3 regions of the Streptomyces sp. 8N114 genome follow, and region 2 is predicted to be linked to each of the others. Evidence: predicted binding sites of a transcription regulator. Region 2 holds the regulator's gene; each other region holds the start of a gene.
What was found. Region 2 encodes HspR, which represses chaperone genes until heat shock. Its sites were predicted from a motif close to TTGAGNNNNNNNNNCTCAA; they were not measured.

Region 1 (3,541 bases), on a different contig from region 2:
CGGAGCGGGTGTCCGCGGGGACCTTGTCCTCGTTCTCCGCGAGGAACTTCTCGGTCTGGTGGACGAGGGTCTCGGCCTGGTTGCGGGTCTCGGCGGCCTCGCGCCGGCGGCGGTCCTCGTCGGCGTGCTGCTCGGCCTCCCGCATCATGCGGTCGATCTCGTCCTTCGGCAGGCTGGAGCCGCCGGTGACCTGCATCTTCTGTTCTCTGCCTGTCCCCTGGTCCTTGGCGGAGACATGCATGATGCCGTTGGCGTCGATGTCGAAGGCGACCTCGATCTGCGGTACGCCACGGGGCGCCGGCGGGAGCCCGGTGAGCTCGAACATGCCGAGCTTCTTGTTGTACGCGGCGATCTCCCGCTCGCCCTGGAAGACCTGCACGTTCACCGAGGGCTGGTTGTCCTCGGCGGTGGTGAAGATCTCCGAGCGCCGGGTGGGGATCGTGGTGTTCCGCTCGATCAGCCTGGTCATGACGCCGCCCTTGGTCTCGATACCGAGGGACAGCGGGGTGACGTCCAGCAGCAGGACGTCCTTGACCTCGCCCTTGAGCACGCCCGCCTGGAGGGCGGCGCCGATGGCCACGACCTCGTCCGGGTTGACGCCCTTGTGCGGTTCCTTGCCGGTGAGGTTCTTCACCAGGTCCGTCACCGCGGGCATCCTGGTCGAACCACCGACCAGGATCACGTGGTCGACGTCGGAGACGCTGATCCCCGCGTCCCGGACCGCGCTGTGGAACGGGCCTTCGCACCGTTCGAGCAGGTCCGAGGTCAGCTGCTCGAACTGCGCCCGGGTGAGCTTCTCATCCAGGTGCAGCGGCCCCTCGGACGAGGCGGTGATGTACGGCAGGTTGATCGTCGTCTCGGTCGTGGCGGATAGTTCGATCTTCGCTTTCTCGGCCGCCTCACGCAGCCGCTGCACCGCCATCTTGTCCTGGGCCAGATCGACGCCGTAGCTGTTCTTGAACTGCTTCGTCAGATGATCGACGACCCGCTGGTCCCAGTCGTCACCACCCAGATGAGTGTCGCCGGAGGTGGACTTCACCTCGACGACGCCCTCGCCGATCTCCAGCAGCGAGACGTCGAAGGTGCCTCCGCCCAGGTCGAAGACGAGGACCGTCTGGTCGTTCTCCTTGTCCAGCCCGTAGGCGAGGGCTGCGGAGGTCGGCTCGTTGATGATCCGCAGGACGTTCAGCCCGGCGATCTCGCCCGCTTCCTTGGTGGCGGTGCGCTGGGAGTCGTTGAAGTAGGCGGGCACGGTGATGACGGCGTCCGTCACCTCGTCCCCGAGGAACGCTTCCGCGTCCCGCTTGAGCTTCTGCAGCACCCGCGCGGAGATCTCCTGTGCGGTGTACTGCTTGCCGTCCACGCTGCCGGACGCCGGGAAGCGCCAGTCCGACTCGCCCACGTGCCGCTTCACCGAGCGTGCCGTGCGCTCCACGTTGGTCACGGCCTGCCGCTTGGCGACCTCCCCTACCAGCACTTCGCCGCCCTTGGCGAACGCCACCACCGAGGGCGTCGTCCGGGCGCCTTCCGCATTCGTGACGACGGTGGGCTCGCCACCCTCCAGGACGGAGACCACCGAGTTGGTCGTACCGAGATCGATTCCGACTGCGCGTGCCACCTCAGTCTCCTCTCCTGCGTCCCCCACCATTGCCGCTCTCCAGGTGCCTCTACATCTTGCATAAAAGTTGAGTCGCTTACTGTCAAGCGAGGGAGCGCGCTTTCGGACCCTGATCCGCCCCAGCACCTGTGGAGGGGCCCGTCACGCCGCCGGCTTGCGGCCCCAGATACGGACGCGGTCGCCGATCCGCAGCCATCTCCACAGGTTTTCCGCGTCCTCGTAGCGGAGGTTGACGCAGCCGTGGGAGCCGGGCGGGCTGTAGATGTTCTTGTGCGTGCCGTGGAAAGCCTGGCCGCGGCTGAAGTACTGGCTGAACGGCATCTGCTGGCGGTAGAGGACCGAATAGTCGTACCGCACCCGGCGCAGGATGCGGAAGTGTCCGGTGCGCGTCTCGTACCCGCGGGCGCCGCTGCGGGCGGGCATCGCGCGGAGGACGACCTTCCGCCCCTTGAGCAGCCACATCACCTGGTGGGTCAGATCGAGACAGACCACCCGGCCGCGGGCCGGCCGACAGTGCTTGTCCGCCAGCAGTTTCTCCGGATGCCCCGCCGCCCAGCGCGCGTACAGCGCCCGATACGTGGCGGGGGACGCGAAGCCGTCCGCGGGCAGCACGCCCTCCTGCTCCTGGAACCGCTGGATCGCCGCGCAGTCCCGCTGCGACTGCCGGCCGTCCACCGGGAGGCCCAGATATCTCTCGACCTCCCGCTGCTGCGGGCCGGTTCTCATGGAGCAGGCTCGTTCCTCGGCCTGGTCCTCCCCCGCCGAGTGCGGGGCGAGCGCCTGGGAGGGTACGGCTTCGGCGAGGCCGAGCAGCAACAGGAGCGCGAGGGCGGGCGCCTGGGCCTTACGCGCGGGGGGAAGGAAATTCTTCGGTGGCATGCACGGGCATCTGCCCCCGATGCTGCGAATACAGCGCGGAACGCTGCGGATTCACCTGACCGCCGCACACGAGTTCCCCCTTTTCCTGCCCCGCCCGGAGCCGTTCCGGGCGGGGCAGGAATACCGGGTGCGGCAGGGGGCGACTCCGGGTGGGGCGAGGCGGCGAGAGGTGTCAGTCCGTCAGCGTGGCCGGGTCGCTGACGCCAACCTCACCGGTCTCGACGTGGCCGGCGAGGCGGCGCTGCCAGTCCGCGTCGGTGTCGGAGGTGACGGTCAGGTCGTACCAGCGCTTGCTGTCCCGCAGGCTCACGGTGCGCACGACCGTGGCCCCCGCGCGCACCTTGTGGGTCTCCTTGGCGCCGCCGTAGGCGTTGGCCACCGTGAGACCGCAGTCGGTGTCGCCCGCGTTGGTGAGGGTCAGCTCGATGTCGCCGCTCTTCGCGAGGTGCCGCGCCGTCACCTCCGGGCCGGGCTGCTTGCCCGGGCCCTTGAATGTGCGCAGGAAGCCGTTCGGGCCGTGGGCCGTGAGATCGTAGCTACCACCGGAATGGGCGGTGTTCCAGGTGTCGGACAGCTGCTTGCCCGCCTCGGTGCTGTAGGTCCAGGGGCCGTCGGTGCGGTTGGCGGAGGTGACGAGGAAGAAGGCGCCCGCTGACTTGCCGCCGCCGAAGGTGAGGGTGAACTTCCCCTCCGCCGGCTTGGCCGCGCCGTCCACCAGGGGGGCGTACGGCAGCGGACGGGTGGGCCGGGAGCCCGCCTCCTGCTTGGGCAGCACCGGCTTGGCCGGCGGCTTGGGCACATAGTCCTCGTGCCGCTCCTTGTCCGGCGGCTCGTAGGCGTCGGTGTCCGGCAGTTCGGCCGGTTCGGTGTCCTGGAGGGTGAAGTCGAACGCCGAGGTCAGATCGCCGCACAGGGCCCGCCGCCAGGGAGAGATGTGGGGCTCGTGCACTCCGAAGCGGCGCTCCATGAAGCGGATGATGGAGGTGTGGTCGAACAGTTCGGAGCACACATAGCCGCCGGTGCTCCAGGGCGAGACGACCAGCA
Region 2 (3,541 bases):
GGGCGAGCCCTTCGACCCGACGGTCCACGAGGCGCTGATGCACTCGTACTCTCCGGATGTCACGGAGACGACGTGCGTGCAGATCCTCCAGCCCGGGTACCGAATCGGCGAACGGACCATCCGTCCCGCACGGGTCGGGGTCGCCGAGCCGCAGCCCGGTGCCGCCGGCGGTACGGGCGGCAAGGGCGAGGCCGGTGCCGAGACGTCGGCCGCTGAAGAGGAGAACGGTGGCCCGGACGAGGGCTGACCGCGTACGGGAGGAGGGACGTCGAGGATGAGTACCAAGGACTTCATCGAGAAGGACTACTACAAGGTCCTCGGCGTCCCCAAGGACGCTACCGAAGCCGAGATCAAGAAGGCGTACCGCAAGCTGGCCCGGGAGAACCACCCCGACGCCAACGCCGGTGACCCCAAGGCCGAGGAGCGCTTCAAGGACGCCTCCGAGGCGTACGACGTGCTCGGCGACCCGAAGCGGCGCAAGGAGTACGACGAGGCGCGCACCCTCTTCGGCAACGGTGCCCTCTTCGACAGGCAGGGTCGGCCGGGCGGCGGTCCGGGCGGGCCCGGCGGCGCCGGAACGTTCAACTTCGACCTGAGCGACCTGTTCGGTGGCGGTCAGGGCGGGGGCGGCGGTGCCGGCGGACCGGGCGGGTTCGGCGGCGGGCTCGGCGACGTCTTCGGCGGGCTGTTCAACCGCGGCGGCACCGGGACCCGTACGCAGCCCAGGCGCGGCCAGGACATCGAGTCCGAGGTGACGCTCAGCTTCACCGAGGCGGTGGACGGGGCCACGGTCCCGCTGCGGATGTCCTCCAGCGCCGCGTGCAAGGAGTGCGCCGGAACGGGGGACAAGAACGGCACCCCGCGGGTCTGCCCCACCTGTGTGGGCACCGGGCAGGTCTCGCGTGGCACGGGCGGCGGCTTCTCGCTGACCGACCCGTGCGTGGACTGCAAGGGGCGCGGCCTGATCGCGCAGGACCCGTGCGACACCTGCAAGGGGTCCGGGCGGGCGACCAGTTCGCGGACGATGCAGGTCCGGATTCCCGCGGGCGTCACCGACGGGCAGCGCATCCGGCTGCGCGGCAAGGGCGCCCCGGGCGAGCGGGGCGGACCCAGCGGTGACCTGTATGTCGTCGTGCACGTCGACAAGCACCCGGTGTTCGGGCGCAAGGGCGACAATCTGACGGTCACCGTGCCGGTCACCTTCCCCGAGGCCGCACTCGGCGGCGAGGTGAAGGTCCCCACGCTCGGCGGGCCGCCCGTCACGCTGAAGATCCCGCCGGGTACGCCGTCCGGGCGCACCATGCGGGCCCGGGGCAAGGGCGCGGTCCGCAAGGACGGAACCCGCGGCGACCTACTGGTGACAGTGGAGGTCGCGGTGCCCAAGAATTTGGCCGACAAGGCGAAGGACTCCCTGGAGTCCTACCGGGACGCGACAGCGGGAGAGGATCCGCGGGCCGCGTTGTTCAAGGCAGCGAAGGGAGACTGAGGTGGACGGCCGGGACGGACGCAGACGAGCATTCGCGGCTGGGCGCTCTGCGGCGTACGAGCTGACGGAAGAATCTCCGGTCTACGTCATCTCGGTCGCCGCCCAGCTCTCGGGTCTGCACCCGCAGACCCTGCGGCAGTACGACCGGCTGGGGCTGGTCTCGCCCGACCGCACGCCCGGGCGGGGCCGGCGCTACTCGGCGCGGGACATCGAGCAGCTGCGCGAGGTGCAGCGGCTCAGCCAGGACGAGGGCATCAACCTCGCCGGGATCAAGCGGATCATCGAACTGGAGAACCAGGTCGCGGCGCTTCAGCAGCGGGTGGCGGAGCTGTCCGCCGCGGTCGAGGGCGCCGCGGCGGCGATGCAGCAGCGCGAGGCGCAGGTGCATGCCTCGTACCGGCGCGATCTGGTGCCGTACGAGGATGTGCGCCAGTCCAGCGCGCTGGTCGTCTGGCGCCCCAAACCGAGGGAGTAGCCCTCTCGGGCCCCCGGCCCCCGGTGTGGGCGGCGCCCACACCGGGGGGCAAGGGATGAGGGCCTACTGCTTGAAGCCGTAGGACAGGATCTTGGTGGCGTCCTTGGTGCGGTTCGTGGCGGAGGAAGACGCCAGCACGGTGCCGATCAGCGTCTTGCCGCCACGCTCGGCGGCGAAGACGAGGCAGTACTTGGCCTCGGGCCCGGAGCCGGTCTTGACGCCGAGCGCCCCCGAGTAGCCGCCCAGCAGCGGATTGGTGTTGGTCCAGGTCATATAGCGGTAGCCGCCGCTCTTGGTGACCGTCTTCTGCTTGGTGGAGCGGGTCTTCACGGTCGAGCGGAAGGTCGAGTAGGTCATCGCGTTGCGGGCGAGCTTCGTCAGATCGCGCGGGGTGGAATAGTTGCTGCCCTTGCCGATGCCGTCGAACGAGTCGAAGTGCGTGTTCTTCAGGCCGAGGTTCCGGGCCGTGGTGTTCATCTGGCCGATGAAGGACTTCACCCGTGCTTTGCGGGTGCTGCCCTTGCCGAACGTGTCGGCGAGCGCATAGGCCGCGTCGCAGCCCGAGGGCAGCATCAGTCCGTAGAGCAGCTGGCGGACGGTGACCTTGTCGCCGACGATCAGCCGTGCCGAGGAGGCGGTGTTGCGGACGATGTAGTCGCTGTACGCCTTCTGGATGGTGACCTTGCGGTTCAGGTTGAGGTTCTTCTGGGCCAGCACCACCCGGGCGGTCATGATCTTGGTGGTCGAGCCGGTGGAACGCCGGGTGTCGGCGGCCTTGGCGTAAAGGCTCTTCCCCGTGCCGCTGTTCATCGCATAGCCGCCGCGGGCGGTGATGGACGGCTTCGCCGCGGCGGCGCGTACGTGGGCCGCGGCCGGCGCCGAAGCGGGCGCGGCGGTGGCGGCGGGGGACGCCGTGGCGGCCGGGGCGGCCAGCGCGCCCGTCGTCAGCACGGCTCCGGAGGTGAGCATCACCGTGGCGACACGGTGGGTGCCAGCAATGCCAATCTTCACTTCTGTCAGCTCCAAATGCCGCTGCGATGCGGCTCGTTGGGCGGGTACCCGGGTCAGGAAGCGGCCGGGAACTAAGAGTGATAGTAGACCTATGCGAATTGAGTGGAATAGACTCAACTTGTTGCATGCTGTAGGTAGCAAGTGCCATCGCGGGGCACGGGCACAGCCGGGACGCAGGGGCGCCCGGTGCCTACGGACAGCACTGGAGGAGGAGCGCAGGAAGTGGACGCGGAGCTGACCAACAAGAGCCGGGACGCCATCAGCGCGGCCAACGACCGGGCGGTGACCGACGGCCACCCCGACATCACGCCGGCCCATCTGCTCCTCGCCCTGCTCACGGGCGAGGACAACGAGAACATCCAGGACCTGATCGCGGCCGTCGAGGCCGACCAGGCGGCGCTGCGCTCCGGCGCCGAGCGGCAGCTCGCGGCGCTCCCCACCGTGCAGGGCCAGACCGTCAGCCGACCGCAGGCCGACCGCGACCTGCTCGCCGTCATCGCGGACGCCGCACAGCGCGCCAAGGACCTCGGCGACAGCTTTGTCTCCACCGAGCACCTGCTGATCGCGCT
Region 3 (3,541 bases), on a different contig from region 2:
AGACCAGTAGCCACGCCCGGCACCGCCGTACGCCGCTCCGCCGGATCCTGTGTGGCCTCCGGGGTGTGCCGCGGACGGCCGATCAGCTCACGCAGCACGTCCACCCCGACGGTGTAGGGCAACTCGGCCTCGCCCAGCTGGTGCTTGGCGGCGACCTTGCGCAACACCCGCTGGACCGACCGCTCCAGGGAACGGACGCCCGCCTCGCGGGTGTACTCGGCGGCGAGCTTGCGCAGTGCCGCCTCCTCGAAGGTGACCTCGCCGCTCTCCAGGCCGGCCCGCTCCAGCTGACGGGGCAGCAGGTGGTCCCGGGCGATGGTGATCTTCTCGTGCTCGGTGTACCCGTCGAGCTCGACGACCTCCATCCGGTCGAGCAGCGGCTGCGGGATTGCCTCCAGGACGTTGGCGGTGGCCAGGAAGACGACGTCCGACAGGTCGAGCTCGACCTCCAGGTAGTGGTCCCGGAAGGTGTGGTTCTGCGCCGGGTCCAGCACCTCCAGCAACGCCGCTGCCGGGTCGCCGCGGAAGTCGGAGCCGACCTTGTCGACCTCGTCCAGCAGCACGACCGGGTTCATCGAACCGGCTTCCTTGATGGCACGGACGATACGGCCGGGCTGGGCGCCGACGTAGGTACGCCGGTGGCCGCGGATCTCCGCCTCGTCCCGGACGCCGCCGAGCGCGACCCGGACGAACTTACGGCCCATCGCGCGGGCGACGCTTTCGCCGAGCGAGGTCTTCCCCACCCCGGGGGGCCCGGTCAGCGCCAGCACCGCCCCTCCGCGCCGCCCGCCGACGACGCCGAGGCCGCGCTCGGCGCGCCGCTTGCGGACAGCCAGGTACTCGGTGATGCGCGCCTTGACGTCCTGCAGCCCGGCATGGTCGGCGTCCAGGACGGCCTGCGCGCCGGAGATGTCGTAGGCGTCCTCGGTGCGCTCGTTCCAGGGCATCTCCAGGACGGTGTCGAGCCAGGTGCGGATCCAGCTGCCCTCCGGCGACTGGTCGCTGGAGCGTTCCAGCTTGTCGACCTCCTTGAGGGCGGCCTTCTTGACCTCCTCGGGCAGGTCGGCGGCCTCGACGCGGGCCCGGTAGTCCTCGCTCTCGTCCTCGGGGTCGCCGTTCAGCTCGGCCAGTTCCTTGCGGACCGCGTCGAGCTGGCGGCGCAGCAGGAACTCGCGCTGCTGCTTGTCGACGCCCTCCTGGACGTCCTTGGCGATGGACTCGGCCACGTCCTGCTCGGCCAGGTGCTCGCGCAGTGCGGCCGTGGCGATCCTCAGCCGCTCGACGGGTTCGGTGGTCTCCAGCAGCTTCAGCTTCTGCTCGGTGGACAGGAACGGGGAGTAGCCGGCGTTGTCGGCGAGCTGGCCGACGTCGTCGATCTGCTGCACCCGGTCCACGACCTGCCAGGCGCCGCGCTTGCGCAGCCAGTCGGTGATGAGGGCCTTGTACTCCCTCATGAGCTCGGCGACCTGGCCGGGCTTGGGGGCGCCTCCTGGGCCGGAGGACGGGGAAGGGTCGGGCACGGTTTCGGTGACCGGCGTGCCTTCCACCCACAGTGCGGCTCCGGGCCCTGTCGTCCCGGTGCCGACGCGGATCCGGCGCAGACCTCGGATGAGTGCGCCGGGGTCGCCGTCGGCGAGGCGTCCGATCTGCTCCACCCGGCCCTCGACGCCGATCTCGGCGTAGTTGCCCTCAACCCGCGGGACCAGCAGGACCCGGGGCTTCGCACCGTCCGGCGCGTCCGAGGCCGCGGACTTCGCGGCATCGACGGCGGCCCTCACGTCGCTGTCCGAGAGATCCAGCGGCACCACCATTCCCGGCAGCACCACGCCGTCCTCGGCGTCGATGGGCAGCACAGGCAGGGTGAGCGGTGTGGACTCCGGGGACTCAGCAGCCATGATCTCTCCCTAGGCAGGCAAGTTGAGTAATACCCACTCAATGCTTTTGAGGCTGCGTATGTTCCCCTGCTTCCGGGAGATCTGTTCGCTGTCAGCGATCGAGGATCGACGGCGATCGTCCTACCCTTCCCCCATGTCGAAGTCAGCCAGTGCTGCGATCTCAGCGGCCCAGGAGTCGGCGCCGGTCACCGTGGAGCGGCGGGACGGTCCGTACGGCGAGGTGGTGCTGCGGCAGCGGGGAGCGCACTACGAGATCATCGCCAACGGGTGCTTCCTGATGGACACCTCCGACGGACGCTCGGAGCGGCTGCTGGTGCGTGCGGCGCTGGACGAGCTCGCCGGGAGGGCCGGACCGCGGTTGCTCATCGGCGGACTGGGGGTCGGTTTCTCGCTGGCCGAGGCGGCGGGCGAGCCGCGCTGGGGCCGGATCAGCGTCGTCGAGCGGGAACCCGCGATCCTCGACTGGCACCGCACGGGGCCGCTCTCCGCGATCTCCGGCCAGGCCCTGGCCGACGCCCGTACGAAGCTGGTGGAGGCCGACCTGGTGGCGTACGTGCACGAGTCGGCAGCCGCGGGGCGACGCTTCGACGCCATGTGTCTGGACATCGACAACGGCCCGGACTGGACGGTCACCGACGACAACGCCTCCCTCTACTCCCCCGCCGGGCTGACCGCCTGCCGGGCGGCCCTCGCGCCGGGCGGAGTACTGGCCGTGTGGTCGGCGCAACCGTCACCGACATTCGAGGGATGTCTGCGTAATGCGGGATTCTGCCGCGTTAGGACCGATGAGATCCCGGTCGCCCGAGGCGTCCCCGACGTGGTCCACTTCGCAGCACGACCGGCGTAGCCGAAGCCGTCAGCAGGCCCTTACGCTGCTGTCCCAGGAAAGCCGGAAGAGCCACAGGGGCGGGGTCGTATGGACCAGAAGAACACCACTCAGACACCTGGCGGCGCTGCTGCCGCGACCACCCCGGGCGCCCAGCGTCGCATCCTCGTCGTGGAGGACGACCCCACCATCGTCGACGCCATCGCGCGACGGCTGCGGGCCGAGGGCTTCCAGGTGCAGACGGCGGGCGACGGGCCCGCTGCAGTGGACACCGCCGAGGCGTGGCAGCCGGACCTGCTGGTGCTGGATGTGATGCTGCCCGGCTTCGACGGCCTGGAGGTCTGCCGCCGGGTACAGGCCCAGCGCCCGGTGCCGGTGCTGATGCTGACGGCGCGGGACGACGAGACGGACATGCTGGTCGGCCTCGGTGTGGGCGCCGACGACTACATGACCAAGCCGTTCTCCATGCGGGAAGTCGCGGCGCGGGTGCATGTACTGCTGCGCAGGGTGGAGCGCGCGACGCTGGCCGCGCACACGCCGCGCAGCGGCATACTCCGGCTCGGGGAGCTGGAGATCGATCACGCGCAGCGGCGGGTGCGGGTCACGGGTGAGGATGTGCATCTGACCCCCACCGAGTTCGATCTGCTGGTGTGCCTGGCGCACTCGCCCCGCGCGGTGCTCTCGCGCGAGCAGCTGCTGGCCGAGGTGTGGGACTGGGCCGACGCGTCCGGAACCCGCACCGTCGACAGCCACATCAAGGCCCTACGACGCAAGATCGGCGCGGAGCGCATCCGCACCGTGCACGGTGTCGGATACGCCC

Region 1: the regulator HspR is predicted to act here: its motif matches at 1,686-1,704, upstream of dnaK (molecular chaperone DnaK).
Region 3: the regulator HspR is predicted to act here: its motif matches at 1,918-1,936, upstream of lon (endopeptidase La).

What each region holds. Positions count from the first base shown of each region.
Region 1 covers NZ_JBQQBT010000004.1:114,989-118,529, reverse strand. Annotated here, with positions in the region: gene dnaK (molecular chaperone DnaK) at 1-1,618, opposite strand, end outside; gene ACTWQF_RS11325 (L,D-transpeptidase family protein) at 1,760-2,497, opposite strand; gene ACTWQF_RS11320 (phosphocholine-specific phospholipase C) at 2,670-3,541, opposite strand, start outside.
Region 2 covers NZ_JBQQBT010000022.1:86,854-90,394, forward strand. Annotated here, with positions in the region: gene grpE (nucleotide exchange factor GrpE) at 1-247, shown strand, start outside; gene dnaJ (molecular chaperone DnaJ) at 275-1,486, shown strand; gene ACTWQF_RS30240 (heat shock protein transcriptional repressor HspR) at 1,488-1,961, shown strand; gene ACTWQF_RS30245 (D-alanyl-D-alanine carboxypeptidase family protein) at 2,025-2,972, opposite strand; gene clpB (ATP-dependent chaperone ClpB) at 3,195-3,541, shown strand, end outside.
Region 3 covers NZ_JBQQBT010000001.1:408,747-412,287, forward strand. Annotated here, with positions in the region: gene lon (endopeptidase La) at 1-1,895, opposite strand, end outside; gene ACTWQF_RS01795 (spermidine synthase) at 2,029-2,742, shown strand; gene ACTWQF_RS01800 (response regulator transcription factor) at 2,812-3,541, shown strand, end outside.